DNA from 3 places in the Paraburkholderia sp. PREW-6R genome. Region 2 is predicted to be linked to each of the others. Evidence: riboswitches for the same ligand, from Rfam matches in the RefSeq annotation. Region 2 holds a riboswitch; each other region holds the start of a gene.

Region 1 (10,392 bases), on a different replicon from region 2:
CGCCGCATCCGTCCGTTCATGCTGCGGCGTCGCAAGGACGAGGTCGCGAAAGAGTTGCCGGCCAAGACAACCATCGTATGCTCGGTCGATCTGGAAGGCGCGCAGCGCGATCTCTACGAAACCGTGCGGACGGCGATGCAGGAAAAGGTGCGGGCCGCGGTCAGCGCGCAGGGCCTCGCGCGCAGTCATATCATCGTGCTCGATGCATTGCTGAAGCTGCGTCAGGTGTGCTGCGACCCGCGCCTCGTCAGAACGATCAACGCCGCAGGCGTGGCGGCCGGAACCGATCGCGCATCCGGCATCGCCGCGACGCGGGATGTGCCGCTGACGCCGGAGAAGGTCGACAAGCCGGAGAAGGGCGCGCGCGCCATGCGCTCGGCCAAGCTCGATCTGCTGCTTTCGATGCTGCCCGAGCTGATCGAAGAAGGTCGTCGCGTACTGCTGTTTTCGCAGTTCACCGGCATGTTGGCGCTGATCGCCGAGGCGCTCCAGGATGCTGCGATTCCGTATGTGATCCTGACCGGCGACACGGCGGATCGTGTGACGCCGGTCGAACGTTTCCAGCAGGGCGAGGTGCCGCTATTCCTGATCAGCCTGAAGGCGGGCGGCGTCGGCCTGAATCTGACTGCCGCCGACACCGTGATCCACTACGATCCGTGGTGGAATCCCGCCGCCGAAAATCAGGCGACTGACCGCGCGCATCGGCTGGGTCAGGACAAGCCGGTGTTCGTCTACAAGCTGATCGCGGCGGGCAGCATCGAAGAAAAAATAGTCGAGCTGCAGGAGCAGAAGGCCGGGCTTGCGGACAGCATTCTTTCCGAAGATGTCGCCGGCGCGGCCAAGTTTTCTGACGACGATATCGAGGCGCTCTTCGCGCCGATGCCGGAAATCGAAGGCGGTCGCTGACGTGCATCGTCAGCGGTGTCCGCACGAGCGGAACGAGTGGCAATTTATTCAGGATAACTACTAGACGTGGTAGCGTCCGCGCCATCACGCTGAATGGATTTGGGTGCGCGTCGTGAATCGGGTCGTCAGGTCGGGCGGTTCGGGAAGTCTGATTCCGATTTCTTAGTCTGGATCGGCAAGCTTAAGACAGGTCCTATAGCTCGCAATGAGCTGCTGTTGCACCATGCGCAGCCGGCCAATCAGGACTGTCTGGCCTACCTCGATCACCCCCCGGACGGAGATGCTTTTGTTCCCACGCCTGAACATGGGATGTTTCATCCTATTTGCCTATGTGCGATCCCTGCGCTGCTGCCTGCTCATGGTGCCGTTTTTCGGCGCGTCGTTGACGCTGTCCGGATGCGCGCTTCCAGATGCGTCAGCCGGCTTGCACGACATCAACGCGGCCGCGGTGCAGGCCGCGGATCGCCCACTGACAGTCGATCACGACGCAACGCAACCCGCCGTCGCGCAGATGGCGAGTGCGCTGCTGCGATCCAGCGAGCAGGCGGACGACAGCGGGTTATCCGACGCTGCCGGGGCGCGACCCGCAACCCAGGTCGAGCAAACCGGACTGGCATCGTGGTACGGCAGCGCGTTCAACGGCCGACGCACCGCGAGCGGCGAGCGCTACGACATGAACGCGCTCACCGCCGCGCATCGCACGCTGCCACTTGGCGCGTGCGTGCGGGTGACGTCCGTCGGCAGCGCGCACTCGGTAGTTGTGCGTATCAACGATCGTGGGCCGTTCGTGCGCGGCCGGGTGATCGACCTGTCGCATGCCGCGGCGGTGGCGCTAGGTATGGGCGCAGCCGGGAACGCGCAGGTCTGGCTCGAGCGTTTGACGGCGACGCGCGATGGACACGCTGCCGCGCATTGTTAATGGTGCGGTGTTTGAGGGTCTTTGATGAAACGTCGAAACGTTCTGGGTTGCTAAACGGCAAGCGACGATCATTGCGCGCGCAACGGCATTGTTTCTGATTTATCAGGCTGTAACAAAGGTCTGAATATGTAAATAACAATGAGGGCTACGAAAAATCGCACGTGTGTTCGCTTGGCGCGAAAGCTGATCACGCAGGGGCCCGTGGAGGCATACGTAAGAGCTACCTTCTGCAACGTTACAAAGGGCACTTCTTTCATCTTGTAGCTGCCAGATTCGCCCATTATTTTGCTTTCACTCGTGTGGTTAATCCCCGCGAGCGTGTGATGTTTTTTAGCGGCGTCAGTCTTCTTCGCGAACGCGGCGCCGCTTTTTTTTGTCATCCGTGAGCGTCACCGGCGGCCCTTTGCAGCAGTTTGGGCCGCAAACCAATGCGCTGCGTAAAAAACACAGCATGGCGACTGAGCGCCTGAGCGCGGCGCGATCAGACTAATCTGCCAGCTTCTTCGCCTCACCAGCCGGCCAGCGATTTTCAAAAACGCACTCCGCGAGCGGCATCCGTTTCGCCCAACGCTCGGTTTCCAGCATCGGTTCGCGATAGAACTCGTCGACGTGGCCCAGACACAGAATCGCGACCGGCCGCGCGCCGTTCGGCATCTGCAGCAACTGGCGCACGCGCTCGACATCGAACAGCGATACCCAGCCCATGCCGAGACCTTCGGCGCGGGCAGCCAGCCACATGTTCTGGATCGCGCACGCCACGGACGCGAGGTCCATCTCGGGCAACGTGCGGCGGCCAAAGATGTGGCGCTCGCGACCGTCCATCAGCGCCATCACCAGCAACTCGGCACATTCCAGCATGCCTTCCACCTTGAGTTTCATGAATGCATCGCGCCGTTCGCCGAGCGCGTCCGCGGTCGCCACGCGCTCGCTTTCGACCGTCGCATGCACGGCTCGACGCAACGCCGGATCGGTAATGCGCGCAATGCGCCACGGCTGCATGTAACCGACGCTCGGTGCGTGATGTCCAGCGTCAAGCAGGCGTTCGAGCACGGCAGGGTCGACCGGATCGCTCACGAAATGGCGCATATCGCGCCGCTCATAAATGGCGCGATAGACGGCGTCGCGCTCTGCGTCGTTAAAAGGTTTCGCCATTGAACAATGCGGCCGCGAAGGCCGGGTTGGAAGGCCAGTAAGCGTGCATGTACGTCGCGACGATCGGCCCCACGCGGTACACGGCCTCGCCGGGCGCGCCGCCTTGCGGCCGGGTGGCGTGGCAGCGCGGCGCAAGCGGAGTGGTCAGCTTCGAATAATGGAACGTGTGGCCGGTCATCGGTCCGTGCCGACCGTCGATCTGCTGCATGCCGAGCGCGGTGAAGCGTGTCTGCATGACGGCGCGGCCGGGCAGCAAGCCGAGCATCGGCGTGCTGGTGCCCTGCGTGTCGGTGAGTTCGTCGAGCAGGTACAGCATGCCGCCGCATTCGGCGACGAGCGGTTTGGCCGACGCCACGTGCGCGCGAACCGACTGCGCCGTGCGTGCGTTGCGCGCGAGGGTGGCCGCGTGCAGTTCGGGATAACCGCCGGGCAGGTACAGCGCGTCGGCCTCGGGCGACACGCGCTCGTCGGCGAGCGGCGAGAAGTACTCGATTTGCGCGCCCAGCGCCGCGAGCAGCGCAAGATTGGCCGGATAGATGAACGAGAAGGCAGCGTCGCGCGCGACGGCGATCCGCTTGCCGTCCAGCCGCCGCGGCAGCGCGATGTCACGCGGTGCACCGAACGCGACCGGCGGCGGCAGTTGCGCGAGCGCGGTCTGGTGGAGCGCATCGGCGGCGCGTTCGAGACGGGCGTCCAGGTCGTCGATTTCGGCGGCCTGATGCAGGCCGAGATGGCGATCGGGCAGCTCGAGCGCGGCGTCGGCCGGGATGTGGCCGCACCACCGCAGATCGCCGGGCAACCTTTCCTGAAGCATCTGCGCATGTCGCGCCGAGCCGGTGCGATTGGCGAGCACGCCATAAAAGGGCACGTCGGGCCGCAAGCGCGCAAGGCCGAACGCGAGTGCGCCGAAGGTCTGCGCCATCGACTTCGCCGAGATCACCGCGAGCACCGGTATGCCGAATCTCGCGGCGAGATCGGCGCTGCTCGGCGTGCCGTCGAAAAGACCCATCACGCCTTCGATCAGGATCAGATCGGCCTCGGCCGCCGCCTGCGCGAGCAGCGTGCGGCACGCGGTTTCACCAACCATCCACAGATCGAGCGACAGCACCGGCTCACCGCTTGCCTGCGCGAGAATCATCGGATCGAGAAAATCGGGGCCGGTCTTGAAGACGCGCACACGCCGTCCCAACCGACGGTGATAGCGCGCGAGCCCCGCCGTGATCGTGGTCTTGCCCTGACCCGATGCGGGCGCGCTGATGAAGAGCGCGGGGCACGCATGCGGCGCAATCGCAGTGACGGCGGACATGATTCAGAACTCCACGCCGCGCTGCGCCTTCACGCCCTGCTCGCGATACGGGTGCTTGACGATGCGCATTTCAGTGACGAGGTCGGCGGCTTCGATCAGCGCGTCCGGCGCGTGGCGGCCGGTTACGACGACGTGCAGCATCGGCGCACGCGCGTTGATCACGGCGAGCACTTCGTCGAGCGGCAGGTATTCGTACTTGAGCACGGTGTTCAGTTCGTCGAGGATCACCATCTGGTAATCGCCGCTTTCGATCATGCGCCGCGCCTCGTCCCAGCCCTTGCGCGCCGTGGCGATGTCGGCGTCGCGATTCTGCGTGTTCCAGGTGTAGCCGTCGCCCATCGTGACGAAATCGCAATGAGCGATTGCGCCGAGAAAGTCGCGCTCGGACGTGTGCAGCGCGCCCTTGATGAACTGCACGACGCCGAGCCGCATCCCGTGGCCGAGCACACGCACGGCCATGCCGAACGCGGCGGTGGTCTTGCCCTTGCCGGTGCCGGTATTGACGATCAGCAGACCCTTTTCGACGGTGGCGGCAGCCTGCTTCTTTTCGTGGCCCTCGCGCCGGCGCTCGGTCATGCGTTGATGGGATTCTGGATCGGTTTTCATGAAAGGTCCTGATGCCGGGTGTCGTGATGTAAGGAGGCGGGCGGGGCGCTGTCGCGGATCGACGCGATGGCCACGGTCACGCCGTCGAGCGCCAGCTTGCGAACCACGAGGCCCGCAGCGGCTTCGCTGGATGGCGCAGCCGCCGCCAGCAACGCGCACGGTTCGCACACTCCGTCCACGCCGACGTGTTTGCGTACGGCCGCAGAAGGGTTGTCGAGAGCGATCGCCGCGATCTGCTCGCTCGTGAAGCATCGCAGCGGCAAAGCATGCTGTTCGCAGAAAGCGAGCAGGCCGGGCTCGCGGGCTTTGGCGCTAAGGGAGGCGACCACGCCGATCTGCCCGAACGCGCGGGGACCGAGCGCGGCGCGCACCGCGCGCTCGATTTGAGCCGACGTGCTGCCCGAGCGGCAGCCGATGCCCACGCTCAGCGTTTTCATGGCTCACCTGCCGGGCCGCTCACTGCACCGGCGTCCGGCGCGGGCGCGGCTAGTATCGCATTCGTCTCGACGGTAGCCACGGCCCGCGCCAACGCAAGCGACACCACACCGCCGATCACCACGATCGCGGGCGACCCCAATGCGGCCTGCGAAACCGCATCGGCGAAGTCGGCGAGCGGCGCGACCACATGCCGCTGCTGCGGCCGCGTCGCCGATTCGATCGCCGCGCACGGCGTGTCGCCGCGCAGGCCGGCTGCTCGCAGCGCGGCAACGATATCGTCGAGCCGCCGCATGCCCATGTAGATCACCAGCGTCATGCGGGTGGCGACGAGCGCGGCCCAGTCCGGTTCCTCGCTGCCTGCGCCGTGCCCGGTCACGAACACCACGCCTTGTGCGTGATCTCGGTGCGTGACGGGAATGCCGATCGCCGCGGGCGCCGCGATGCCTGCCGTAATGCCGTTGATGACCTGGACTTCAATGCCCGCTTCGTGCAGCGCCTGCTGTTCCTCGCCGCCGCGGCCGAATACGAACGGATCGCCGCCCTTCAGACGCGCGACGCTGCGCCCGGCCCGCACATGCTCCAGCATCTGCGCGACGATGCCCGCCTGCGGCGTGGACGGATGGCCGCCGCGTTTGCCGACATACACGACGAGCGCGTCGGCGCGCGCGAACTGCAGCACGTCCGGATTCACCAGATCGTCGACGAGCACCACGTCGGCTTGCGCGAGCGCGCGGGTTGCCTTCAGCGTCATCAGTTCGACGTCGCCGGGGCCCGCGCCGATCAGCCAGGCGCGGCTCATCGCGGCATGCATGGCACGGGCCATGCAACCGTCGATGCAGCGACGCAACGCGACATGGAGAAGCCGGGACGGTTCTGGGCCGGCAGCGTGGAATCTGGAGTCAGGCGCGGGGTCATGCAATCAGACAGGTTTGCACACGACGATGAACGCAAACGAAAAATGCCCACCGTCACTTGTCTCATGACGAATCACTAGGCAAACGGCTGCGCCGCGTCGTGCTTCAAGCGCCTTCGCATCCGTCCCTCGCGGATTCCGGCGTCGGGCGGCGTGGTGGACACGATGAACGAGGCCGCCGCCTGCGCGTCTGGCCGGTATCCGGGCTGGCGGCCTCACGCGCTTTGCCTTCCCGTCCGCAATCGTTGCAATGTGCCGGACAGTGGCTTCTGAAACGCATGTGCGGCGCGGCCCGATGAGCGCTGCGCCGCTGGTCGCTTACCGTTGCGGGGACAGCACAGGTTGAGCGCATGAGCGCGCTGCCTGTTTCCCGTTTAACTGCACACGCGAACGCATGTGCGGGCACCAAACGCGCGCATACGATAGCACAGGAAGGCCCGTCCGATAAGCCTTCGCGGGGCCGAGCTTCCTTGACGGCGCGGGACTGGCGGCCTACACTCGCACGCACTTTGGTGCTCGTGTGCGCGTTCGTGCGCATGCAGTTAAACGGGAAACAGGGTGCCCGCCTTCCGGTTAGGGTCAACCTGTGCTGCCCCCGCAACGGTAAGCGAAAAGCGGTGTCTGGAACGTTCGTCCAGCGCCGCGGAGCCGGCTTCGATGTCTACGCGCAAGGCCGCGTCGGCATATCACCACTGGGCGAGAAACCACTCGTCCGGGAAGGGGAAGCGGCGCTTTCGCCAGCCCGGATACCGGCCAGAGCAAGCAGAACGAACGCCGCGGGGATGCGGCGTCGCGTTCATGACCTCATTGCCGTTTTCTGTTTCCTGGCTGTCGCGGTAACGCCGTTCGGCGCGCACCTGCTACGCCTATGGATGGACCTCACATGCAAACTCAGCTGCGCAAGATTCCCGTCACCGTCGTCACCGGCTTCCTCGGCAGCGGCAAGACCACGCTGTTGCGGCACATTCTTCAGCATGCGGGCGGCAAGCGCATTGCGGTGATCGTCAACGAGTTCGGCGAGCTCGGTATCGACGGTGAAATCCTCAAGGGTTGCGGGATCGGCTGCGATGAAGACGGCGTCGAAACCGAAGGCCAACTGTACGAACTCGCGAACGGCTGCCTGTGCTGCACCGTGCAGGAAGAGTTCTTCCCGGTGATGGAGCGGCTCGTCGAGCGGCGCGACCAGATCGACCACGTGCTGATCGAAACGTCCGGCCTCGCGTTGCCCAAGCCGCTCGTGCAGGCGTTCAACTGGCCGCAGATCAGGAACAGCTTTACCGTCGACGCGGTGATCACGGTCGTCGACGGTCCGGCTGCCGCAAGCGGGCAGTTCGCGGACAACCCGGTCGCGGTAGACGCACAGCGCAAAGCCGACCCGAATCTCGACCACGAATCGCCACTGCATGAACTTTTCGAAGACCAGTTGTCCGCGGCGGATCTGGTGATCCTGAACAAGACGGACCTGCTCGACGACGCGCGCCTAAGCGCGGTGGAGACGCTGATTCGCGAGGACATTCCGCCGCAGGTGAAGATCGTGCGCGCCCACATGGGTCAGCTCGATCTGCATGCGCTGCTGGGTCTCGAAGCGGCGTCGGAGGAAACGATCCACCTGCGCCACGACCATCACGGTTCGGCTGAAGACGCCGACCATCATCACGATGAATTCGACTCGGTGGTCGTGCATGCGCACGCGCCGTCGCGCGAGGCGGTGATCGCGGCGTTGCAATCGCTCGTGGAGAGCAGCACGATTTATCGCGTGAAGGGCTTCGCCGCGCTGCCGGGTGCGCCGATGCGGCTCGTGATTCAAGGCGTGGGCCGCCGCTTCGACAGCTATTTCGACCGGCGCTGGCAGGCAGGCGAACTCGACGCGTCGGCGCAAAGCCGTTTCGTGCTGATCGGTGAAGACCTCGATCAGTCGGCGCTGCAGCGCGCGTTCGAAGCGGCGCTGGGCGCGCCGTCGAACGTCAGCGCGCAGCAGGCCTGAACACACGCGCAAGGGCTCGCCATGCATCTGCTGCGCACCACGCCGGGCGGTTTTGTCGACGATACGCAAGGCGTGATCCGGATCGATCAGCAGCCGGCCGCGATCGTGGTGCTCAGTTCCGCCGACACCACGCTCTCGCTGCTCGCGAGCGTGGTCCCGCGACTCGGCAACGGCTTTCCGAGCGTGCGGCTCGCGAACGTCACGTACTTGCGGCAGCCGGCGTCCGTCGATTTTTATGTCGAAGACGTGCTGCAGCACGCGCGTGTCGTCGTGGTCGATCATCTCGGCGGCGAAGCGTACTGGCCTTACGGCATCGAACAGGTGGTCGCGCTCGCGCAGCGCAAACAGCAGACGCTCGCGATGTTTTCCGGCGACTTGCAGGAAGACCCGAACCTGCTCGCGCGCAGCACCGCAAGCGCCGACCTCTGTCATCAGCTATGGCGCTATTTGCGCGAGGGCGGTTCACAAAACGCGGAGGCGTTTTTACGCTGCATCGCGCATCGCACGTTCGGCTGGGGACATGAGCCCGCGCCGCCGCGCGTGCTGCCGGCCGCGACGCTCTATCATCCCGCGCACGACACGCCCACGATCGCCGACTGGCAGGCGCGCTGGCAGCACGGCGCGCCCGTCGCGGCGATCCTCTTTTACAAGGCGCATTTGCAGGCGGCCAATACCGCGGTGTTCGATGCACTGATCGACGCGCTCGAAGCGCAACGCGTTAATCCGCTGCCGATCGCGATTACGTCGCTGAAAGATGCGATGAGCCGCGACGTGGTGCAAACGCTCTGCGAGCAGCACGGCGTTTCGCTCGTGCTGAACACGACGGCATTCGCCGCGTCCGCGATCGACGACCCCGACCCGCTCGCACTCGCTGGCGACGCGCCGGTGTTGCAGGTGATTCTGAGCGGCGGCAATCGCGAAGACTGGTTAAAGGACAATCAGGGCCTCAATTCGCGCGACATCGCCATGCATATCGCGCTGCCCGAGGTGGACGGCCGCATCATCACGCGCGCGATCAGTTTCAAAGGCCTCGCTTACCGATGTCCGCACACGCAGGTGGATGTGGTGCGTTATCAGCCGGATCATGAACGTGTGACGTTCATCGCAGAGTTGAGCCGCCGCTGGTGCCGCCTGCGGACTGCGCAGCATGCAGATAAGAGGCTCGCGCTGATTCTCGCCAACTATCCGATGAGCGAAGGCCGCATCGGCAATGGCGTGGGGCTCGATACGCCGGCGTCGGTAGTCGGCATTCTTTCGATGCTGCGCGACGAAGGCTATCGCGTCGCCGATCTGCCTGCGAACGGCGACGCGTTGCTGGCGAAACTCACCAAAGGCGTGACCAACGACCCGGTCGTGCGGGATTTACGGCCCGCGCTGCAGAGTTTTGCGCTCGACGACTATCTGCTGCACTTCAATGCGTTGCCCGCCGACGTGCGCGAGGCGCTGAACGCGCGCTGGGGCGCACCGGAGCACGATCCGACGCTGCGGCGCGGTCGCTTCATGATCGCGGGCTGGCGCTGCGGGCAGGTGTTCGTCGGCATTCAGCCCTCGCGTTCGCGCGGCGAGCGCGATTATGCGAGTTATCACGACGCCGAACTCGTACCTCCGCATGCCTATCTCGCGTTCTATTTCTGGCTGCGTCACCAGTTCGGTATCGACGCGGTCGTGCATGTCGGCAAGCACGGCAATCTCGAATGGCTGCCGGGCAAGAGCGTCGCGTTGAGCGGCGCGTGCTGGCCCGACCTGATCCTCGGGCCAATGCCGCATCTCTATCCGTTCATCGTCAACGATCCGGGCGAAGGCAGTCAGGCGAAGCGGCGTGCGCAGGCGGTGATCATTGATCACCTGATGCCGCCGCTCACGCGCGCCGAAAGTTACGGGCCGCTGCAGGATCTCGAACGTCAGGTCGACGAATACTATGAAGCGTTGATGGTCGATCCGCGTCGCTCGAAACTGCTGCGGCGGTCGATTCTGTCGACCATCGTCGAGCACCGCTTGCACGAGGAACTGAGTGTCGCCGAACCGGACGGCGAGGACGACGAAAACGCGTTGCTCACACGCGTGGACGCATGGCTTTGCGAGTTGAAAGAAGCGCAGATTCGCGACGGCCTGCACACGTTCGGGCAGTCGCCGGCGGGTGTGCAGCGGCGCGATACGTTGCTTGCGTT
Region 2 (10,392 bases):
TGATTTCGGCGCGCGCTACCCGCGCGTGCGGCTCGAATTGACCGAGGCCACGAGCGACGTGCAAATGGACGAACTGATGGCCGGACGCATCGACGCGGGCCTCGTGATCGCGCCGCTGCCGTCCCGCCATGCCGGGCAGCTCGCGTGGCTGCCGATCGCGCGCGAGCCGCTCGTGATCGCAATGTCCGCGGACACCGCCGCCAGTGTAAATAGTGCTGGCGACCCCGCCATGGAGTGGCTCGACACGCCGCTCAGCCTGCGCGAACTCGCCGATGCGCCGCTCGTGATCTTCCCAAGACGTCTGGCGCCTGGCTTTTATGACATCATTATGGATTGCTACGGCGTGGCGGGGCTCACACCCCGGATTGGCCAGGAGGCGATCCAGATGCAGACGATCGTGAGCCTCGTGTCGGCCGGCATGGGTGTCGCACTGGTGCCGCAATCGTTGCGTAACCTGCGCCGCACCGGCGTCGTGTACCGGCCGCTCGCCGGATCGGTGCCTGCGATCGAGACCGGTCTCGTGTGGCGCCCGGCGCAGGTGAGTCCGGTGCTCGCCGGTTTCATTGAAATCGTGCAGGCCCATGCTGCCACGTTCGAGCCGCAGTCCGCGCCGCCCGCCTGATACAAGCCGGCTGAAAAGCCGTCAGATAACCCGCTTCCGAACTTGAACTGCCCATAACAACACGATGCTCATTCACCCGAATTTCGACCCCGTAGCCATTCATCTGGGGCCGCTTGCCGTGCGCTGGTATGGACTGATGTACCTCGTTGCGTTCATCGCGGCGATCGTCGTCGGCCGTTTGCGGCTGCGGTTGCCCTACGTCGCCGCCCAGGGCTGGACCGCGAAAGATATTGACGACATGCTGTTCTACGGCGTGTTAGGCACGATCCTCGGCGGCCGGCTCGGCTACGTGCTGTTCTACAAGGCGAGTTTCTACTTCGCGCATCCGCTCGACGTCTTCAAGGTGTGGGAAGGCGGCATGTCGTTCCACGGCGGCTTCCTCGGCGTGACGCTCGCCATGGTGCTGTTCGCGTATCAGCGCAAGCGCTCGTGGCTGCAGGTCACCGACTTCGTTGCGCCGATGGTGCCGACAGGGCTGGCCGCAGGGCGCCTCGGCAATTTCATCAACGGCGAGTTGTGGGGCCGCGTAACCGAGCCGTCTGCGCCGTGGGCCATGCTGTTCCCAGGCGCCGCGCCCGACGACGCCGCGTGGCTCGCCGCGCATCCGCAACTGGCCGCGCAATGGCACCTGAACGAAGTGTTCGCGCAATACCATATGCTGCCGCGTCATCCGTCGGAGCTCTATGAGATCGCGCTCGAAGGCGTTGCGCTCTTCTTCGTGCTGTTCTTTTTCTCGCGTAAGCCGAAGCCGTTGGGTGCGATTTCCGCCGTGTTCCTGATCGGCTATGGCCTCGCGCGCTTTACCGTGGAATTCGCACGCGAGCCCGACGATTTCCTCGGGCTCCTCGCGATGGGCCTCTCGATGGGTCAATGGCTTTCGCTGCCAATGATCCTCGTGGGCATCGCGTTGTTGGTGTGGTCGTATCGCCGCGCCGGTCGCGAACGGACGCACGCTGTCAGCGCGGGCTGAACGCGCGGCGCTACAGCGGCTTTCGCTTAGCGCTTCAGTCGTGCTTCTTGCTGCCCGCCGCTCACGGGTGGTCGAATGAAAACGCCACGGCATGCCGTGGCGTTTTCGTTTCCTTTTCAGGCGGCGCTGCGCATCGAGCGCGACACGCGCATTACTTCATCTGTACCGAGCCGGACACGTTGACCGTCACCGTGGACGTGCCGCCTTCGATCGGCACCGGCGCCGACACTTTCGCATCCGCGCCCATGGCTCGCGCGCTCATCATCATCACGGGGCGCGGCATCGATCCATTGTGGCCGACGTTGACCTCGCGAATCGAATAGCCGCTGTAGCCGAAGGCCTGCGCCGCCGCCGACGCCTGCTCGCGGAACGACCGGATGGCTTCGCCGGTGAGCTTCTGTTCGGCGGCGCGCTGTGCGTCGGGCGACAACGAGAATTGCACATTGCCGACCTGCATGGTCGATGCCATTTGTCCGGCGAGCTTCGACGCCGTAGCGAAGTCGTGCGATTCGAGCACGATCTCCGTGCGGCCGCGCCATGCGGAGATGTGCCCGTCACGATCCGTTGACGGATAGATCGAGAACGACCCCGTGCGCGCCGTGACACCGCTCACGCCTTTGGCTTTCTGCAGCGCCGCGTCGGCACGTTGATTGAGCGTGGACGTCAGCGCGGATGGGTCACTCGCCTCCTGCTCGTAGAAGAGCGTGATGTCGACCACGTCTTGCGGCACGTCCGCGCTTGCCTGCGCATTCAGCGACAACACGCCCGCAGGCTGATATTGCGCGACGCTCTGCGCACGCGCGACGACCGGCGTTAGCACGAGCGCCGCCGGTGCGGCGCAAGCGAGCGCGAAAGCGAGTGCACGTGCAGTGTTTTTCGTCATTGTTAAACCCCTTGCTTGAACAGGTTGTGCACGACCGGGAGAGGCGCGACGCAGGAGCGTCACGTTATCAGTCCCGGTTTCAGCGTCCGTTAGGCGGTTGTAACCTTCGCTTGGTTCCCTGAGTCGACGCGCGGCTCAGCTTTGACTGTAGGCGTTAAGCTCGCGGATGCGCCCAATATGCGATTGGAATGAGACCAGAAGACAAGCGGAATCAAACCGGAATGCAGCGGGGATCAGATCAGCCGTTTGGTAATGAAGCGCCATTCGGCTTCGGTCACCGGCGTGATGGAAAGACGATTGCCTTTGGCGAGCACGCGCATGTCCTTCAACTCCTCGTGCTCGCGCAACGCGGCGAGCGGTATCAGCGGAATCTTCTTCTTGAAGACGACGTCGACGAGCAGCCAGCGCGGCGTTTCCTGGGACGACTTCGGGTCGTAATACGGACTCTTCCTGTCGAACTGCGTGGGATCGGGATAAGCCGTAGACGACACTTCGGCGATGCCCGCGATGCCCGGCTCGGGACAACTGGAGTGATAGAACAGAACGCCGTCGCCCACCTGCATCATGTCGCGCATGAAATTGCGCGCCTGGTAATTGCGTACGCCGGTCCAAGGCAACGTGCGATGCGGTGCGTTCGCCAGATGGTCGATGCTTGCTTCGTCCGGTTCGGACTTCATTAGCCAGTAGCGCATGAATCGAAGTGAACGTGAAGAGTTGGATGAAACCTGGAGATGCGGAGCCCAAAGAAAAACGGCACCGGACGTGTGTCCGATGCCGTTCTTGATAAGGTCCCCGCCTTAGCCGCTAGGCCGGCATCCTGAACCGGAGGTTCAGAATTGGTCGCAGTTAGCAGCACTTCGGGTACATCAGACAGAGTGACGCGCACACCCGTGCTACAAATTTCCGCAACCGTGCACATGGCATTGGTTCAAGGAATATATGACCTTGGCGAACCAGGCAGGGAAGCTAAACCGATGAAGCTATAAGCCATTGAAGCAACAACCATTCAACCAGCACTACAAGGAAACCGCGACTCACCGCATACCACTTACTGCATGCTGTACTGCTGAATCACTGTCCCCAGCTGTTCGTTCATTTGATGCATTGTACGCCGGATTTCTTCAGCGGGAAATGCTTCTCCATGTCGCACGCTCGACTGCAGCCTAAGCAGTTCCGATGCCAGCGACAGCGCAGCCATGACGGCAATGCGATCCGTGCCGCGCACATTGCTGTTATTGCGAATCTTCGACATTTCGGCGTCGACGCGCGCCACTGCTTCAAGCAATGCCCCTTCCGTTTCCGCCGAGCACGCGAGGCGATAGGGCACGTCGAGAATCGACACTTCGATCTGCTTCGTGGTCATGCATTTTCTCCGTGGCGGGTCACGTCGCTTTGCGTTTCGACTTCCTGCTGCGCGGGCTCGAGCAGATCGAGCTGGCTGTCCGGCTCGCTTTGCGTGCGACCGCGCGGCAGCTTCTCGAGAATGGCGTTCAGGCGTACCTGAGCGTCGTCGATTTTCGCGGACAGGGCGTCGCGTTCCGCTTGCAACGCGTCGCGCTCGTCGCGCAGCGCTGCAAGTTCCGTGCGCGTGGCCTCGACCTCGGCGCGCGATTGCGCAAGCTGCTCTTCGAGCGCGATTCGCGCTTCATTGTGGCGCTGGCTGATCGCAATCAGCTGGCCGATATTCTGTGAAAGTGTTTCGAGTTCGGTGAGCATCTGCTGCGTCCTCTAAAGACATCGCATTTTAGCGCGGAATATTGCAGGTTCCGACATTTGTCTCGTTTCGAGACGTAACAACGTCGCTTTATGCGGGCTTTTGTCGACCATATGATGAATAACGACTCCCGCGCCAGAACAGGAACCTGCCTCTTTGAAGAACAGGTTGGCGGGAGCCGACGATTCTTGACGAGCCCCAAGGCCACTCATAAACTGGCCGCACTTTGGTGCCCGCGCGCGCTTCTCGACAGTGCGTGCAGTTAAACGGGAAGCAGGGCGCGTAGTCACGATGCGCCAACCTGCGCTGCCCCCGCAACGGTAAGCGACCGCATTCTCGATGCAGATCGATTCTGAACGCATGTTCGAAGCTGAACGTGCGAGTGTGCCACTGCGCGTCCTGCGTGGGAAGGCGGAGTCGATAAGTCGCCAGCCCGGATACCGGCCAAAGGGAGAGGGACGTCCCACGCAAACGTTGAATGCAAGGGGGTCGCCTCGTTACGCATCGGCCTGCGGGGAAGCGGGCCGTGCACGCTATCCACAGGAATGTCATCCAATGTTGTCCCCCATCGCTCGCGCGGCGCTTGTCGCCTTCGCGGGTCTGCCGTATGCCGTGCATGCTCAGGCTGCCGCTTCTTCTTCCACTTCGTCTTCTTCTTCTGCTCTCGCCGCGGGTGAAGCCAGCAGCGCCAGTGACGCCGGCGGCGCGAGCACCGCAGACTCTGCTTCCGCCGATTCATCCGCCACGCTGCTGTCGCCGGTGGTGGTGACGGCGGCTCGCTCGCCGCAAGCACTTGCCGATACGATTGCGCAGACCACGCTGTTCGATCGGCAGGATATCGCCGATACCACCGCAACCGATCTTCCCGGCTTGCTGCAGCTCGCGCCGGGCGCGCAAATCTCTCGCACAGGCGCACCGGGTTCGACGGCAAGCCTCTCCCTGCGCGGTGCGTCGTCCACGCAGTCGCTCGTGCTGATCGACGGCGTGCGGGTCGACTCGGTGAGCCTCGGTGCGTCGCAGATCGCGTTGATTCCGCTCGATCAGGTCGACCACGTCGAAGTGGTGAACGGCAACGTATCCGCGTTGTACGGCTCCGGCGCGATAGGCGGCGTCGTGCAGGTGTTCACGAAGGACGGCGGAGATCACCCGCCGCGCTTCAATTTTTCCGTCGGCTACGGCAGCTATCACACGCAGACGCAGCAGGCCGGGGTGAACGGCGCGCTCGATAAGGACGGCAATACGACCTTCAGCCTGTCACTGGCGCGCTCGAAGGACGACGGCTTCTCGTCGATCGATCCGCGCGAAGCGCCCGGCGCGAATCCGAACGCGAACGGCTATCTGAACGAGAGCATCTCGGCCTCGCTGCGGCACAGGTTCGACGCGAAGTGGGACGCGGGCATCACGTATTTCCAGTCCAACGGTAACGACAGCTACGACAACGCGTACGGAGCGCCCACCGATCTGAACAACCTGTACAGCAAAGTGCGGCAGATGTCGGTGTTTGCGAACGGCAAGCTGACAGACTGGTGGACCACGCACTTCATCGTCTCCGAGGGCGACGACCGCAGCGTGTCAGATACGAATGGTCTCTATAACGGCCGCTTCGACACGGACAACCGGCAGTACACCTGGCAGAACGATTTTGCGCTGGCCGCGCAGCAGAAACTGCAGGCCGGCTACGAGCATCTCGATCAGAGTCTGGATTCGGATACGTTCGCAGCGCCGAACCGTCACGTGGATTCGGGCTTCGTCGGCTACTCGGGACGCTTTGGCCGCAACCAGATCCAGGCGAACGTGCGGCGCGACCAGTATTCCGATTTTGGTGGGGCGAACAGTTACTATCTCGGCTACGGCTTCGACATCACGAACCAGTGGAAGGCAACCGCAAGCTATTCCGATGCGTTTCGCGCGCCGAGCTTCGACGATCTGTACTATCCGTACAGTGGCAATCCGTCGATTCAACCGGAACGCAGCCATTCGATCGAAGCGGCGCTGCAGTATGCGTCGAATGCGTTGGGCGTGATGCGCTTGAGCGCGTTCCAGACGCGCTACTCGAATCTGATCGACTACCCGCAGGTTTCGCCCGGTGTTTATCTGGCCGAGAACGTCGGCCATGCGAAGGTGCAGGGACTCGAAGGATCGTGGAGCGGACACGTCGGCAAGACGGACGTGCGTGCTTCTTTTACGATGCAAAACCCCGTCGACCTCGATAACGACATCGACCTTGTGCGGCGTGCGCGGCGCTTCGGATCGCTCGCGCTGAATCGCAGCATCGCGGGGTGGCGGGTCGGCGGCGAGTGGATCGTGAGCGGCCCGAGCAACGACAGCAGCGGCAAGCTCGGCGGCTATAACGTAGTGAATCTGTCCGCGCGCTACAACATCACGAAGGCGTGGTACGTGGCGGCGCAAATCCAGAATCTGTTGAACAAGGACTATGAGACGGCCTACTCGTATCACTCGCCGAAGCGCGGTGCGTATGTCACGGTTGGCTGGCAACAGCAGTGACGGGGGCGCCGCGCCGGGGCTGCGCGAATGAACCGGCGCCCAGGCCCGATGCCCGCCGGGCGACTCACACGCCCGGCCGGCACCGCGCGTCCGGCGCCGTTGCGCGTGATGACCGCACGGCGCGCCGCAACGATCTGGCTCGCGTTGGCGTTGGTCGCGCTCGTCGTGCTGGTGGCGTCGCTCGCGCTCGGCAGTGTGCCGCTCGCGCCGTCGCATGTATTCGCGGCGCTGATGCCGTCCTCCGCGTCGCCTGGCAGCGCGAACGATCTCGCCGTGGAAATCGTCCGCACGCTGCGACTGCCTCGCGCCATCGCCGGCTTTGCATGCGGTGCGCTGCTGGCTCTCGCCGGCGCGTTGCTTCAGGTGCTGCTGCGCAATCCGCTTGCTGAGCCCTATGTACTGGGCGTCTCGGGCGGCGCGGCGACCTTCGCGCTCGTCGCGATGATCGCGGGCAGCACGTGGTGGATCGTCGACGCCAGCGCGTTCTGCGGCGCTTTCGTGTCGATCCTGCTCGTCCTCGGTCTGGCGCGCCGCGAGTTGTGGCGAGGTGAACCGCAGGACGCGTCGCCACGTTTGCTGCTCACCGGCGCGGTGGTCGCAGCCGGTTGGGGGGCGCTCATCACGTTGCTGCTCAACCTCGCACCCGATAACCGTCTGCGCGGCATGCTCTTCTGGCTGACCGGCGACCTCAATGGCGGCGCCATGCCGTGGACAGCGCTCGTCGCGCTCGTCGTCGTGCTGATCGTGATCGTCCCCGCTGCGCCGCGGCTGAACGTGCTGCTGCGCGGCGACGCCGCCGCGCAGGCGCTAGGTGTCGCGGTCACGCCGTTGCGCCTGCGCGTGTATCTGGTTGCGTCGCTCGCGGCTGCCGCCGCCGTGACGACGGCGGGCACCATCGGCTTTGTCGGGTTGGTGGTGCCGCACATGCTGCGGCTTGCGTTCGGCAACGATCAACGCATGCTGCTGCCCGCCGCGGCGCTAGGCGGCGGCGTTGCGGTGATGGGCGCCGATCTGCTCGCACGCACCGTCGTCGCACCGGCGCAATTGCCGGTTGGCGTGATCACGTCGATCATCGGCGTGCCGGTATTTCTCTGGATGCTGCTGCGCACCCGCCGATGATCGACGCTCCTCACATCAAGAGTGGACAAAGCGGCAATGGCGCGAGTCATGCCGCGCTCAGCGCGCAACGTCTAACGCTGCAAGCAGGCGAGCGGATGCTGCTCGACACGTTCACACATACCTTTCACACAGGTGAAATCTGGTGCGTCGCGGGGCCGAACGGCGCGGGCAAGACGACGCTGCTGTCCACGCTCGCGGGTTTGCGGGCGCCGTCGGCGGGGCAGGTCGAACTGGACGGCGTGCGCGTCGGCGACTGGCAAGCGTTGCCGCTGGCCCAGCGCCGCGCGTTGATGCCGCAAAGCACGCCCGATGCGTTCAGCGCCAGCGTGCTCGACATCGTGCTGCTGAACCGCTTTCCGCATCTGGGCGGCTGGGGCTGGGAACGCGAGGCTGACCGTGAGACTGCGTATGCCGCGCTGGACCTGCTGGGGCTTGCGCCGTTGGCCGCGCGTGACGTGCTGTCGCTCTCGGGCGGCGAGCGTCAACGCGTGGCGCTCGCGGCCGTGCTGTGCCAGCAGGCGCCGTTGCTGCTGCTCGATGAACCGCTGTCGCACCTGGACCTGCACCATCAGATCGGCTGCCTCGACGCGCTGCACGCGTGGGTCCGCGAACCGGGGCGCACCGTGCTGTTCTCGTGCCATGACCTGAATCTGGCGCGGCGCTTCGCCACGCATGCGCTCCTGCTCGACGGCCAGGGCCACGCGTTCGCCGGCGCCGTGCGCGACGTGTTGACGCCCGAGCTGACGAGCCGCACATTCGGCTATCCGATGGTGCTGATTCGCGACGGCGCGCACGAAGCGCTGATTCCCGCGCTGCGTCCCAATCATGAATCGGCTTCCAGTTATGATTTTCCGGCCGGCTGACCGGTCGACCGAAACAACTCTCTCTTCCCAAACGCTTATGACCGTCACGTCACGTCTGCCCGGATTACCCGAAGTCGAACCGCTCGATCAAACGTTGCGCGCAGACCTGCAACACATCATCGACACCAAGACCAAGCCGCCTGGCAGTCTGGGCCGGCTCGAAACGCTGGCGCGGCAGATGGGCCTGATCCAGCGCAGCACGCATCCTGCGGTGACGCGTCCGGCGATGATCGTTTTCGCCGGCGACCACGGCGTCGCGGCCGAAGGCGTGAGTCCTTACCCGCAGGCCGTGACTGCGCAAATGGTCGCCAATTTTCTGGCGGGCGGCGCGGCGATCAATGCGTTGAGCCGTGTGTCGGGCATGGAGCTCGAAGTGGTGAACGCTGGAATGGCAACCCCGCTACCGTCGACGGAAGGACTCGTGGACATTCCGGTCGCGTCCGGTACACGCAATTTCGCGCACGAACCGGCGATGACGCGCGAGCAGGCGCTCGCCGCGATGCAGGCCGGCGCGGCACGCGTAGAGCATCACGCGGCGCTCGGCACCAACGTGATCGGCTTTGGCGAAATGGGGATTGCAAATACGTCGGCGGCGGCGTGTGTGATGAGCCGCCTGTGCAACGTGCCGATCGACGAATGCGTCGGCCGTGGCACCGGGCTCGACGACGAGGGACTGGCAAGAAAGCGCAACGTGCTGGCGTCGGCGCTTGCGCGGCATGCCGTGTCGTCGGACTCGCTGGATGTGCTCGCCACGTTCGGCGGCTTCGAGATCGCGATGATGGCCGGCGCGTATCTCGCCGCCGCCCACGCGCGCATGACCATTCTCGTCGACGGTTTCATCGCCACATCGGCGCTGCTGATCGCCGACGCGCTTGCGCCGGATGTGCGCGAGTACTGTGTGTTTGCGCATGCGTCGAACGAGGCGGGACACCGCCGCATGCTCGACCATTTCGGCGCGACTCCGCTATTGGCGCTCGACATGCGGCTCGGCGAAGGCACCGGCGCCGCGTTGGCCGTGCCGCTGCTGCGCGCGGCCGCGGCGTTCGTCAATGAGATGGCGAGCTTCGAGTCGGCCGGCGTCGCGAATCGGGAATCCTGACATGCCGATGAACCTGCTTTCCGATTCCCCGTTGCAGGCCGCTCATCCATGAATCCGCTCGCGGAGCTGCGTTACTTCTTCACCGCGCTCGGTTATTTCACACGGGTGCCCGTGCCGGGATGGGTGGGATTTCAGCCGCATTATCTGAATGCAGCGGCGCGCTATTTTCCGCTCGTCGGCGTATTGATCGGTGCATTGAGCGCGCTCGTCTATCTTGGTGCGCTGCATGTCTTTCCGGCGAGCGTGGCGGTGCTGCTGTCAATGGCGACGTCGTTGCTGGTTACCGGCGCGTTTCACGAAGACGGTCTCGCCGATTGCGTCGATGCGTTCGGTGGCGCCTATACGCAGGAGGATGCGCTGCGGATCATGCGTGATTCACGCATCGGCGCTTTCGGCGCTATCGCGCTGATCGTTGCACTGGCGTTGAAATGGCAGACGCTGACCGCATTGCCGCCGATGCGCGCCGCCGCCTTGATGGTCGCGGCGCACGCAGCGAGCCGTGCGGTCGCGATCAGCTATCTGGTCACGCTCGATTATGTCCGCGCGGAAGGAAAGGCCAAACCGGTTGCGCGGCGTTTGAGTGTTCTCGCGTGGCTCATTGCCGCCTTGTCCGGTCT
Region 3 (10,392 bases), on a different replicon from region 2:
GCCTGTTCGGCGCGCTGCAAGGCTTTTCCGGACCATGGATCATGCTGCCGGGCAACCACGACGCCGCGCTCGTCGAAAGCGTATGGACGCGCGCGCAGCGTCTTGGCTGCATCCCGCCGAATGTGCGCGTCGCGCTCGCACCCGGTGTGATCGCGCTGGAGTCGTGCCGCAGTGCATTCCTGTGTGCGCCGCTGACCCAGCGCATCACGTACGACGACACGACCGGCTTCTTCGACACCACGGAAACACCTGCCGGCTATCACCGTGTGGGGCTCGCTCACGGCAGCATGAGCGGCATCCTGCAGGAAGGCATCGACTCGTCGAACCCGATTTCGCCGACCCGTGCCGTGAGTGCGCGGCTCGACTATCTGGCGCTCGGCGACTGGCACGGTCACCTGCGCGTGGACGAACGCACGTGGTACGCCGGCACGCACGAGCAGGACCGTTTTCGTGCGAACGATCCCGGTTTCGTGCTCGACGTCACGCTGGACGAGCCGGGTGCGCCGCCACGCGTGGAGCCGGTGCGGGTCGGCAAATACCGGTGGCACCGCTGGGAGGAAACGATCTCCGTGCCAACCGACATCGATTCGTTACAGGCGCGCCTCGCCGGGATGAGCAGTCACGACGTGCTTCGGCTGGTGGTGACCGGCACCGCCACACTGGCGGATGCACAAAGGCTGCACGTGGCCGTGGAGGAAACGCGCGCCCGCGTGCGTGCGCTGCGTGTCGACCTGGGCGCGCTGCAGGTTTTGCCCACCGCGGACGACCTGGCCGAACTCGGCGCGCAGAGCGGCTATCTCGCGAAAGTCGTCGCACGGCTGCGCGCCATGCAGGAAGACCCGCACTCCGATCCGCAAACGCTCCGGCGAGCGGCCGAGGCATTGCTGCTTCTGGCGCGGTTTCAGCGTGATTTGCCGCGCGAAGCGAGGTCCGCATGAAGCTGCGTAGTATCGCGATTCAGGAGTTCAAGCAGTTCAGCGGACGGCTCGTCATCGACGATCTGCAGCCTGGTCTGAATCTTTTCACCGGTCCGAACGAAGTGGGCAAGAGCACGGTCGCGGAAGCGGTACGCGCCGTGTTTCTCGAACGCTACAAGGCTTCGCATCTGAAAGACCTGCTGCCGTGGGGTAAGGCGAGCGGGCAACCCTCGGTCGAGGTGACTTTCGAGCTGGACGGTGCGGCATGCCGGTTGTCCAAGCAGTTCGTCACGCGCCAGCGCTGTGAGCTCACGATTGGGTCCGCCGTCTACGGCGAAGACGAGGCCGAAGACAGGCTCGCGGCGCTGCTTGGCTTTTCGCGTGCGGCGCGCGGACCGCTGAAAGCCGAGCACGCCGGCGTGCCGGGTTTGTTGTGGGTGCAACAGGGCGGCACACAGGACGTGCGCCATTCGACCGGTCACGCCGCGCAGTATTTGCGTGACGCGCTGTCGCAACTGTCGGGCGGTACGGAATCGGCCGGCGAAGACGCGCTGATTGCAGCCGTGCAGCGCGAGTTGCGCCAACTGCTCACGGCGCGCACGCAGAAGTCCACGGGGCCGCTCGCGGAGGCCGAACAGGCGCTCGCTGCGCTGCTCGCCGAGCGTGAAGGCTTGCAACAGCAGCGCCAGCAGTTCGAGGAGAACATTGCGCGTCTCGCCGCCCAGCAGGAGGCGTTCGACGACGCGCAGCGCAAGCGTCCCTGGGAAGTTCACGAGCAGAAGGCCATGCTCGCGCAACAGCGCGCCGACGCCGCGGCGGATCTGGAGCGCGGCCTCCAGCAAGTCGCGCAATCGTTGCAGGTGAGCGAGGCGGAGCTTGCGCTGTCGTTGCAACAGGAGCAGGGCGCGGTTGAACTCGAAGCGGCCATTGCGCGTGAGCGCGAGCAACTGGACGCGGCGCGTGCCAACGTCGCCGCGGCCCAGACCGCGCACGCGCAAGCGGCGTCGAGCGTCGCGCAGTTCGAGCAGGCCGCCGCCGACGCGAACCGTGCGCTCGAACTGGCGAACGCGGCGGTCACGGCGGCCGATCTGCGCAGCCAGACCGGGCTGTATCGTGCGGAAAGCGAGCGGCTGCAGACGTCGATCGCCGCCGCCGGCGAGGCTGCCGAAGCCATGCTTGCAGCGGCGCGTGCGGCCGCCGCGCTCGAGATCGACGAGGCGAAGCTCAAGCGGCTGACAGCGCTCGACGGCGAGTTGACCGTGCTGCGCGCGCGTACCGAAGCGGCGATGACGCGCGTCGAGTATCGGCTGAATGGCGCGGTCACGGTCGGCGGCGAAGCGGTAAGCGGCATCGGTGTGCTGCGTCTGGATGAAGAGAAAGTCATTGGTCTCGGCGAACTGGGCGAATTGCGGGTGATTCCGGGCGTGTCGGATCTTGCCGCGCAGCTCGCCGCCCTGGCCGCGCTGGAAGCGCACCATGCACAGCTGTTGCAGAGTCTTGGCGTGGCGTCGCTCGGCGAGGCCGAGGCGCGCCATGAGCAATGGAAGGCGCTCGTCGCGCAGCAGAAAAGCCAGGCGAGGATTCTCGAAGTGCATGCGCCTGATGGCATCGACGCATTGCGCGCCGCGCTGGCGTCAACGGCAGCGCGTCTGCAAACCGCCGACGACCGGCTCGCGGCGCTGCCCGATGTGTCGGCTGCGCAACCGCTCGACGAAGCGCGGCGCAACGCCGGGATCGCGCGCGATGCGCTGGAAGCCGCGCGAAAAGTCCTCGCGCAGGCAGCGGAAAAGCGCTCTACCGGCACGGCGACTTGCGAGTCGCTTGCCGCGCAACTGCAGCGCAAGGAATCCCAGCTGAACGACGAAACGTTGCGCCGCAACCGCGCGCAGTGGCAGGCAAAGATCATCGAGCAACGTGTGCAGGTCGAGGCGCTGCGAAAGCAGCGCGAGACCCGCGAACGTGAGCTGGAAGCGGCGCGCCTGGACGATCCGGCTGCCGAAGCAAAGCGCTTTCGCGCATCGGCGGAACTGGCGCGTGCGGAGCAGCACGAGCGGCAGGTGCGGATCGCGCAATTGCGAACCCAGCTGGAAACAATGGGGGCGTCCGGGCTAGGTGAAAGGCTTGCCGCTCTCGAGGCGAAAGCGGAGCAGGCCGCGCGCCGCAAGGACGAACTCAGCGTGCGTGCCGGCGCGCTGAGTCTGCTTGACGAAATACTCGTCGAGGAGCGCGACGCCGCAGTTGCACAGTTGCGCGCGCCGCTCACCGACCGGCTCGGCCATTACCTCAGACGCATTTTTCCGCAGTCCACCATTGCGCTCGGCGACGATCTGAGTCCCGCGACACTCGAGCGCAACGGACGCGCAGATACGCTCGACGCGCTGAGTTTCGGCACGCGCGAACAGCTTGGCATTCTTACGCGGCTTGCCTATGCGGACCTGCTGAAGGCGTCCGGCAGGCCGACCCTGCTGATGCTCGACGACGCCGCCGTCCATACCGACTCCGTGCGGCGCGACGCAATCAAACGTGCATTGATCGACGCCGCCACGCGCCACCAGATACTGGTGTTCACCTGTCATCCGGAGTTGTGGGACGATCTTGGCGTGCGGCAGCGGGCAATCGAAGATCTGAAGGTTGCGGCATGAGCGCGCCGGTGCGCCGTCAGGATTGAATAATCGGGGGACGTCATGACTGAGCTTTATCGCGGAATGGATCAGACGGCGCTACGCGCCGCTTACGACAACGTGGCGGCCGTCGCGGACGCGGCCGCATGCATGCTCGGTTTCCAGACGCGCAGCGCGGAGCTTTATGAAAGCGTGACATGCCGGCGCGATATCGCGTATGGTCCGCGGCCGCGTCAGCGCTTCGACTGGTTGCCTTGCGGCAACGCCGAAGCGCCGCTGTTCGTGTTCATTCACGGTGGCTACTGGCAGGCGCGCAGCAAGGAGGATTTCGCGTTTGTCGCGAGCGGGCCGCTCGGGTGCGGCTTTAACGTGGTGCTGGCCGAATACACGCTGGCGCCGGAGGCAACCATGACGCAGATCGTCGGCGAAATCGGCACATTGCTCGACGCCCTCGCTGCCGATACTCACGGGCTCGGCACCCGTGCGCCTGTCTGCCTCGCGGGCCATTCGGCGGGCGGCCAGCTGAGCGCGTTGTATCGCGCGCACGAGTCGGTGGTTCACGCACTGCCGGTCAGCGCGCTCGTCGATCTCGAACCGATCGCAATGTCGTGGCTAAACGACAAGCTCCAGCTCACGCCGCAAGAGATCGCAGCGTACAGCCCGATGCGACACAGCGGCCACGGCGTGCCCATGACGATCGCCGTGGGTACCGCGGAGTTGCCCGAACTCGTCCGGCATTCGCAGGAGTATGCGGCGGCGTGCGAGCGGGCGGGTGAGCAGGTGCGATTCGTGCCGCTTGCCGGCCGCAATCACTTCACGATACTCGACGATCTCGCCGAGCCCGACGGCGTGCAGATGCGCGCGGTCATGGCCGCGATGCAGCGGTGATGCGCGCCGTTCCGGTTCACGGGTACCAGCGTGGCGTGTAGATCCACTCCGCGCCTGGCAGGTGTTCGGCGCTGTCGGCTTCACCCGCTTCGGCGGTGCCTTCGGAACCGCTTGCGCGGCGGGGAAAAGCGCGCGTGGTCGACGATCCGACGATCAACATGGTCCGCATGTCCACATCCGACGAGCGCAATTCGCCGAGCGTCATGGTGCGTAATGTGGCGCCGGGCCGGTCGATATCCCGGCCGATCACTACGCGCGTCGACGGGCTGCGATATTCGCGCACGATGTCCAGCGCCTTGTCGAGTTGCCACGGACGGGCGCGCGAAATCGGGTTGTAGAACGCCATCACGAGATCGGCTTGTGCGGCATGCCGCAGGCGGGTTTCGATGATCGTCCACGGCTTCAGGTTGTCCGATAGCGACAGCATGCAGAAGTCGTGGCCGAGCGGCGCGCCGGCCTGGGCAGCAGTGGCGAACGCGGCCGACACGCCGGGCACGATCGTCAGCTCGACTGCGGCCCAGTCGGCATTGTGCGACGTTTCGAGCGCTTCGAGCACGGCGGCGGCCATCGCGAACACGCCCGGATCGCCTGATGAGACCATCACCACCGCTCGTCCTTCGCTCGCCAGCTCGAACGCATGGCGCGCGCGTTGCATTTCCTCGCGATTGTCCGTGCCATGCACGCGTTGACCGGCGCGCAGCGCGCCGGCCATCCGGACATAGGTTTCGTAGCCGAGAATGTCGGTGGCGTCGTCTAGTGCGCGGCGCGCGGCGGGCACCATCAGCTCCGCACTGCCAGGGCCGAGGCCGATCACCGTCAGACGGCCGCGCGCGCGGCCGATGGTGTCGGCGTCCAGCGCCAATGTCGCCAGCGCGAGAGTGGTGCCTCGATCGGCGTCGCTCGGCAGCGTTTTGTACGGGACGCGCAGAGCGGCGTGCAGCAGGCCATCAGTCAGGCCGCGAGTCTGGCTGTCAGTCAGGCCATGAGTCTGACCTCCAATCAGGCCGCGAGTCAGGCCATGAGTCTGTCCGTCAGTCCGGCCATGAGGCACGCCGTGAAGCCGCGCGGCGTCGTCGGAATGTGCGGTAATGAAGCGCAGTGGCACGCCGAGCTCCGCTGCGGCATGCGCGAGCGCGGCGTCCGTCATGCGCGACGATGGCGCGAGCAGCGCGGCAAGTGACTGCGCGGCAAGTCCGTGCGCAGCCAGTTCTTCGCGTACGCGAGCGGCGATCCCGTCGCCGGCAGGCCCAGGCGACGCCACCTCCGCCACTACACAGCGCGGATGAATCACCAGTTCATCCCGACTTCCGTCCCACGCACGCGGCGTCACACGAATCGCGAGCCGCGCCGTCTCCGAGCAAGGCAGTTGCGCATTGTCCAGCCACGGCGCATCACCCTCGACACGTGTTTTCTCCCCCGCGAGCAGATCCGACACGAAGCGCTTGCCCTGTCCGATATCCGCAAGCACATAACCATCGGGCGGGTTGAGCACGCAAGTGCCGAAGCGCAGTTCGCCGCTCGTCGTGATGCCAGGAGAAACGGCGAGCGCAGAAGCAATCTTGCGCGCCATCACGTTCACGCCGGCCAGACCGCCAAGCAGCGGCACGACCGCGCTGCCGTCTTCGGCAACGGCGAGCACCGGCGGTTCGACACCCTTGTCCGACAGCAGCGGCGCAACGCACCGGATCACGATGCCCGCGGCGCACAACGCGACGATCGGCGTGCCGCGCGCGTACAGATCGCGCAGATGCACACCCAGCTCGCGATAGCCCACGTCCGCTTCCACTCGCCCCTCGAGCGCGTGCACGTCGCTGCCCTCGAAGAGCGCCTGAATGCGCCGCGCGGTGGGCAGCGCGCCCGCGCCGAGAATCACGATAGCGGGTGGCGTCAGCCTTGCCATTTTTCCCCCGGCACGACGAGCAGCGAGAAATACGGCGATGCCATCGGATCGACTTCGGCCAGCGGCACGATGCGCTGATTGCCCATCGTCGCGCGTTCAACATAGAGCGCGCGACGATCGAGGCCGAGTTCGCCGAGCACACGCCGGACCTTGTCGAAATTGCGCCCGAGTTTCATCACGACGGCGGCGTCGGCATCCGCGAGGCGGCGGCGCAATTCGTGTTCGGGCAGCACGCCCGACAGCACCGACAGGCTCTGGTTGCGATACACGAGCGGCGCGCCGAGCACGGCCGCACCGCCGAGCATCGAGCACACGCCCGGCACGACCTCGCTTTCGTAGCGCGCCGCGAGCCGGTCGTGGAGGTACATGTACGAGCCGTAGAAAAACGGATCGCCTTCGCAGATCACCGCGACGTCGCGGCCCGCGTCGAGATGGGTGGCGACCACTTGCGCGGCCGTGTCATAGAAGTCCGCAATGATCGCTTCATACGACAGCGGCGGCTCCAGCGCCTCGGTCGTGACCGGGTACACCATGGGCAAGTGCTGCTGCGCGTCGTGCAAATGCGTTTCGATGATGCTGAACGCGTTGCCTTTCTTGCCCTTCGCGACGAAATAACCCACCACGTGTGCCGCTTTCAAGAGGCGCAGCGCTTTTAACGTGATGAGTTCCGGGTCGCCGGGGCCGACGCCGAGTCCGAACAATCGTCCTTGCGCCGCCATTTACTCGACCTCCGTCGCCAGCGCGTTCACGGCCGCCGCGGCCATCGCGCTTCCGCCGCGCCGCCCGTGCACCACCACGTAAGGCACGCCAACGCGGTTTTCGGCAAGCGCCGCTTTCGATTCGGCCGCGCCCACGAAACCCACCGGAAAGCCTAGAACGAGCGCGGGTTGCGGCGCGCCGGCCTCGAGCATGTCGAGCAGATGGAAGAGTGCGGTCGGCGCATTGCCGATCACGACGACGCTGCCCGCGAGATGCGGCCGCCAGAGTTCGAGTGCGGCGGCCGAGCGCGTATTGCCGATCTCGCGTGCCAGTGACGGCACACTGTCGTGCATGAGCGTGCAGATCACTTCGTTTTTTGCGCGCAGACGCGCGCGAGTGACGCCTTGCGCGACCATGCCGGCGTCGCACAGAATTGGCGCGCCCCGCGCAAGTGCCGCGCGGCCTGCCGTACCGGCGCCGGCCGAGAAAGCAAGATCGTCGACGACGTCGACCATGCCGCACGCGTGAATGACGCGCACCGCGAGTTTTTCGAGGTCGGCTGGAATGCGGGAAAGCTCGGCTTCCGCGCGGATGATCGCGAACGATCGACGATAGATTTCCTGACCGTCGCGAATGTATTCAGACATCGGGGGCACTCCGGGCCAGTTGATTGAGCAGGCTCGCCGCCTGGTCGATCGTCAGTCGGTGCGCGACGCACTCGCCGAAACCCGGCTGGGCGTCGCGTCGATAAAGGTCGTAAAGGCCGGGCGCGACCGCAAGCAACGTGTACGGCGCGCAGTGCGCGGCGGCGCACGAACGCAGGCAACCGCTCAGGTGCACGTCCACATCGGGCGGCAGGCGCTCGGCGAGTTGCAGCGCGTCGGCTTTCGTGTCGGCCAGGCCCTTTGCACAGCCGCTCGAACCCGTGCACGCAATCAGGCGGGCGAGGGGCTGTGCGCGCTCGCGCGCGAGGCCGAGCGCATCGAATTCGTCGAGCACGGCTGGCACGTGGTGCCCGGCGATATCGGTGAGTAGCACGCTTTGCCAGGGCGTAACGTGCAGCGTCGCGTTGCCTTGCCGTTGCGCGAGCACGGCAAGCCGCTGGAGGCTTGCGGCGTCGAGCCGGCCAAGCGGTACTTGCGCGCCCGCATGCCACAGGTGCGGCGTGTGCTGTCGGTGCGCGCCTAAGCGCAGCGTAGCGTCGGCGGCTGCCGTGCCGCGCCAGTTCGCGAGGGAAGCGTCGCGCGTGAGCGGAAAGTCCAGGTACGTTTGCGCGTGCCGCAAGATCGTGTCGACGGCGCGCACGGCGAGCAGGTCGCGCATGCGGGTCGCGTCGGCGTCGGCGAGGTCGACGAACGTCAGCAGCAACGCACGCGCAAGCGCGGGGACCTGCGACGGCAGCACGGCGGCGAGCGCCGGAGCCGCGTGCTGCGCCGCGCCCGTCTGCAAGCGTGGTGCACACCCCGCCAGCCCGAACACGAAGCGCACGCCGTCACGCGTCGCTGTTGCCGCAAACCACACGTCATGTGGATGATCGACCCGCACGAGGCGTTCGCCGCCGTCCAGCATCAATGCGAACTTTGGCGACAGCGCGGCGAACCGCGTTTCGCCTTGCAGCAGCGCGAGCAGCTCGGCGCAAATGGGGCGAGTGTCGATCAGCGCAGCCGGATCGCGCCCGGCCAGCGGGCTGATCATCACATTGCGCACGTCGTCCGCCGCTGCACTGGCCGGGTCGATCGGACCGAGCCCCGCGCCGATCAACGCGGCGCTCAACGCTGCTTCATGCCCGCTTCGCACGCCGCGCACCTGCAGATTGGCGCGATTGGTCAGCTCGATGACGCCGCTGCCGTGCAGCGCGCTGCTGCCGGCGATGGCCGAAGCCTGGGCTGCCGTCAATTCGCCGCCGGGCAGTCGGATCCGGCAGATGCCGCCGTCGCGCGCGGCGACGATGCGCAGCAGCCCCGGACACGCCGAGGGCCGCAGCGTGGCAACCGCGTCGGACAAAACGGAGGAGAGCGTGGCTCGATTCAAGACGGACACCGGAGTTAGCGTCGCGCGACGGCCCGAGCAAGCCGCCCGCGAGGCGGCTGTGGCTTCGGCATCGGTACACCCCGCCCGACGTTGGTTGGCACGAACAGTCTCGCCGGCAGGTCTCCTGGCTCGCAGGTCATGGTCCGCCGCAGCCTTCCCAGTCCTGCCGAGGCGGCAGGACCAGTGGCACGCGGAGCAGGCGGACTCGCTGCATACAGTTGCGGGGGCAGCCACAGTAACGCTGTGTTCCCTCTTCGGCCCCGAAGGGCACCGGCGGCTGTATTATGCCTTTTTTCGAACAGCACAACGAGGCTGGACGCTTTGATCAGCGTGGCTCAGCGCAACTTTTGAAGACACAGAACGAGGATGGATGCATGCCGGCATGGCTGACCGTGGTGGGCATCGGCGACGACGGTTTCGCCGGCCTCGGACGACCCGCGCGGCGCGCTTTGCTGCAAGCGTCGGTAGTGTATGGCGGCGAACGTCATCTGGCGATGCTGCCCCGGCGGCTCGGCGCACGCCGCACGGCATGGCCGCGTCCGTTCGATCTCGCGCCGTTGCTCGCCGAGCGGGGCGGCGCGGTGTGCGTGCTGGCGAGCGGCGACCCGATGCTGTTCGGCGTCGGCGCGACGCTTGCGCGCCAGTTGCCCGCTGAGGAGCTGCGCGTGCTGCCTGCGCCGTCGTCGCTGTCGCTGGCGGCGGCGAGGCTTGGCTGGCCTTTACAGGATGTCGCCACGGTCTCGCTGGTCGGACGTCCGCTGCCGGCGCTCAATGCGCATCTGCACGATGGTGCGCGCGTTTTCGTGTTGAGCGCCGACGGGCGCACGCCCGCCGCGCTCGCCGAACTGCTCAACACACGCGGCTTCGGCGCGACGCGAATGATCGTGCTCGAACACCTGGGCGGGGACGACGAACGGCGCATCGACGGCCGCGCGGATCAGTGGCCGGCGGGCGAGGTCGCGGCGCTCAATCTGATCGCGCTCGAATGCCGCGCCACGAACGGCGGCCCGCGTCTGCCGCTGACCTGCGGCCTGCCCGACGACGCGTTCCGTCACGACGGCCAGTTGACCAAACGCGACGTGCGCGCCATCACCATTGCACGCCTCGCGCCGACGCCCGGCGAACTCCTGTGGGACGTGGGCGCGGGCAGCGGCTCGATCGGCATCGAGTGGATGCGCGCGCATCCCACGTGTCGGGCGATCGCGGTCGAAGCGCACGCGGAACGGCAGCGCTTCATCGAACATAATCGCGATGCGCTGGGTGTGCCTGGCCTGCAACTCGTCGCGGGGCGCGCACCCGACGCGCTCGCCGGTTTGCCCACGCCGGACGCAGTATT

The links. A riboswitch is a leader RNA that binds a small molecule or an ion and turns the genes downstream of it on or off. The one in region 2 is predicted to bind cobalamin.
Region 1: another riboswitch for cobalamin. It lies ahead of cobA (uroporphyrinogen-III C-methyltransferase); the one in region 2 lies ahead of AAGS40_RS03420 (TonB-dependent receptor).
Region 3: another riboswitch for cobalamin. It lies ahead of cobG (precorrin-3B synthase); the one in region 2 lies ahead of AAGS40_RS03420 (TonB-dependent receptor).

The regions. Positions count from the first base shown of each region.
Region 1 covers NZ_CP155074.1:1,184,540-1,194,931, reverse strand. The annotation lists gene AAGS40_RS20480 (DEAD/DEAH box helicase) at 1-906, shown strand, start outside; gene AAGS40_RS20475 (septal ring lytic transglycosylase RlpA family protein) at 1,265-1,825, shown strand; gene AAGS40_RS20470 (hypothetical protein) at 1,894-2,205, opposite strand; gene bluB (5,6-dimethylbenzimidazole synthase) at 2,312-2,977, opposite strand; gene AAGS40_RS20460 (cobyrinate a,c-diamide synthase) at 2,961-4,283, opposite strand; gene cobO (cob(I)yrinic acid a,c-diamide adenosyltransferase) at 4,287-4,889, opposite strand; gene AAGS40_RS20450 (cobalamin biosynthesis protein) at 4,886-5,326, opposite strand; gene cobA (uroporphyrinogen-III C-methyltransferase) at 5,323-6,126, opposite strand; cobalamin riboswitch at 6,415-6,665, opposite strand; cobalamin riboswitch at 6,734-7,013, shown strand; gene cobW (cobalamin biosynthesis protein CobW) at 7,124-8,224, shown strand; gene cobN (cobaltochelatase subunit CobN) at 8,246-10,392, shown strand, end outside.
Region 2 covers NZ_CP155073.1:773,998-784,389, forward strand. The annotation lists gene AAGS40_RS03385 (LysR family transcriptional regulator) at 1-622, shown strand, start outside; gene lgt (prolipoprotein diacylglyceryl transferase) at 687-1,592, shown strand; gene AAGS40_RS03395 (SIMPL domain-containing protein) at 1,744-2,475, opposite strand; gene AAGS40_RS03400 (EVE domain-containing protein) at 2,709-3,167, opposite strand; RNA gene ssrS (6S RNA) at 3,261-3,442, opposite strand; gene AAGS40_RS03410 (cell division protein ZapA) at 3,524-3,838, opposite strand; gene AAGS40_RS03415 (ATPase) at 3,835-4,191, opposite strand; cobalamin riboswitch at 4,400-4,653, shown strand; gene AAGS40_RS03420 (TonB-dependent receptor) at 4,745-6,694, shown strand; gene AAGS40_RS03425 (iron ABC transporter permease) at 6,743-7,813, shown strand; gene AAGS40_RS03430 (ABC transporter ATP-binding protein) at 7,810-8,676, shown strand; gene cobT (nicotinate-nucleotide--dimethylbenzimidazole phosphoribosyltransferase) at 8,714-9,775, shown strand; gene AAGS40_RS03440 (adenosylcobinamide-GDP ribazoletransferase) at 9,824-10,392, shown strand, end outside.
Region 3 covers NZ_CP155074.1:847,405-857,796, forward strand. The annotation lists gene AAGS40_RS19015 (DNA repair exonuclease) at 1-938, shown strand, start outside; gene AAGS40_RS19020 (AAA family ATPase) at 935-3,559, shown strand; gene AAGS40_RS19025 (alpha/beta hydrolase) at 3,602-4,426, shown strand; gene cobJ (precorrin-3B C(17)-methyltransferase) at 4,443-6,326, opposite strand; gene AAGS40_RS19035 (precorrin-2 C(20)-methyltransferase) at 6,314-7,045, opposite strand; gene AAGS40_RS19040 (precorrin-8X methylmutase) at 7,046-7,672, opposite strand; gene cobG (precorrin-3B synthase) at 7,665-9,056, opposite strand; cobalamin riboswitch at 9,153-9,346, opposite strand; gene cbiE (precorrin-6y C5,15-methyltransferase (decarboxylating) subunit CbiE) at 9,431-10,392, shown strand, end outside.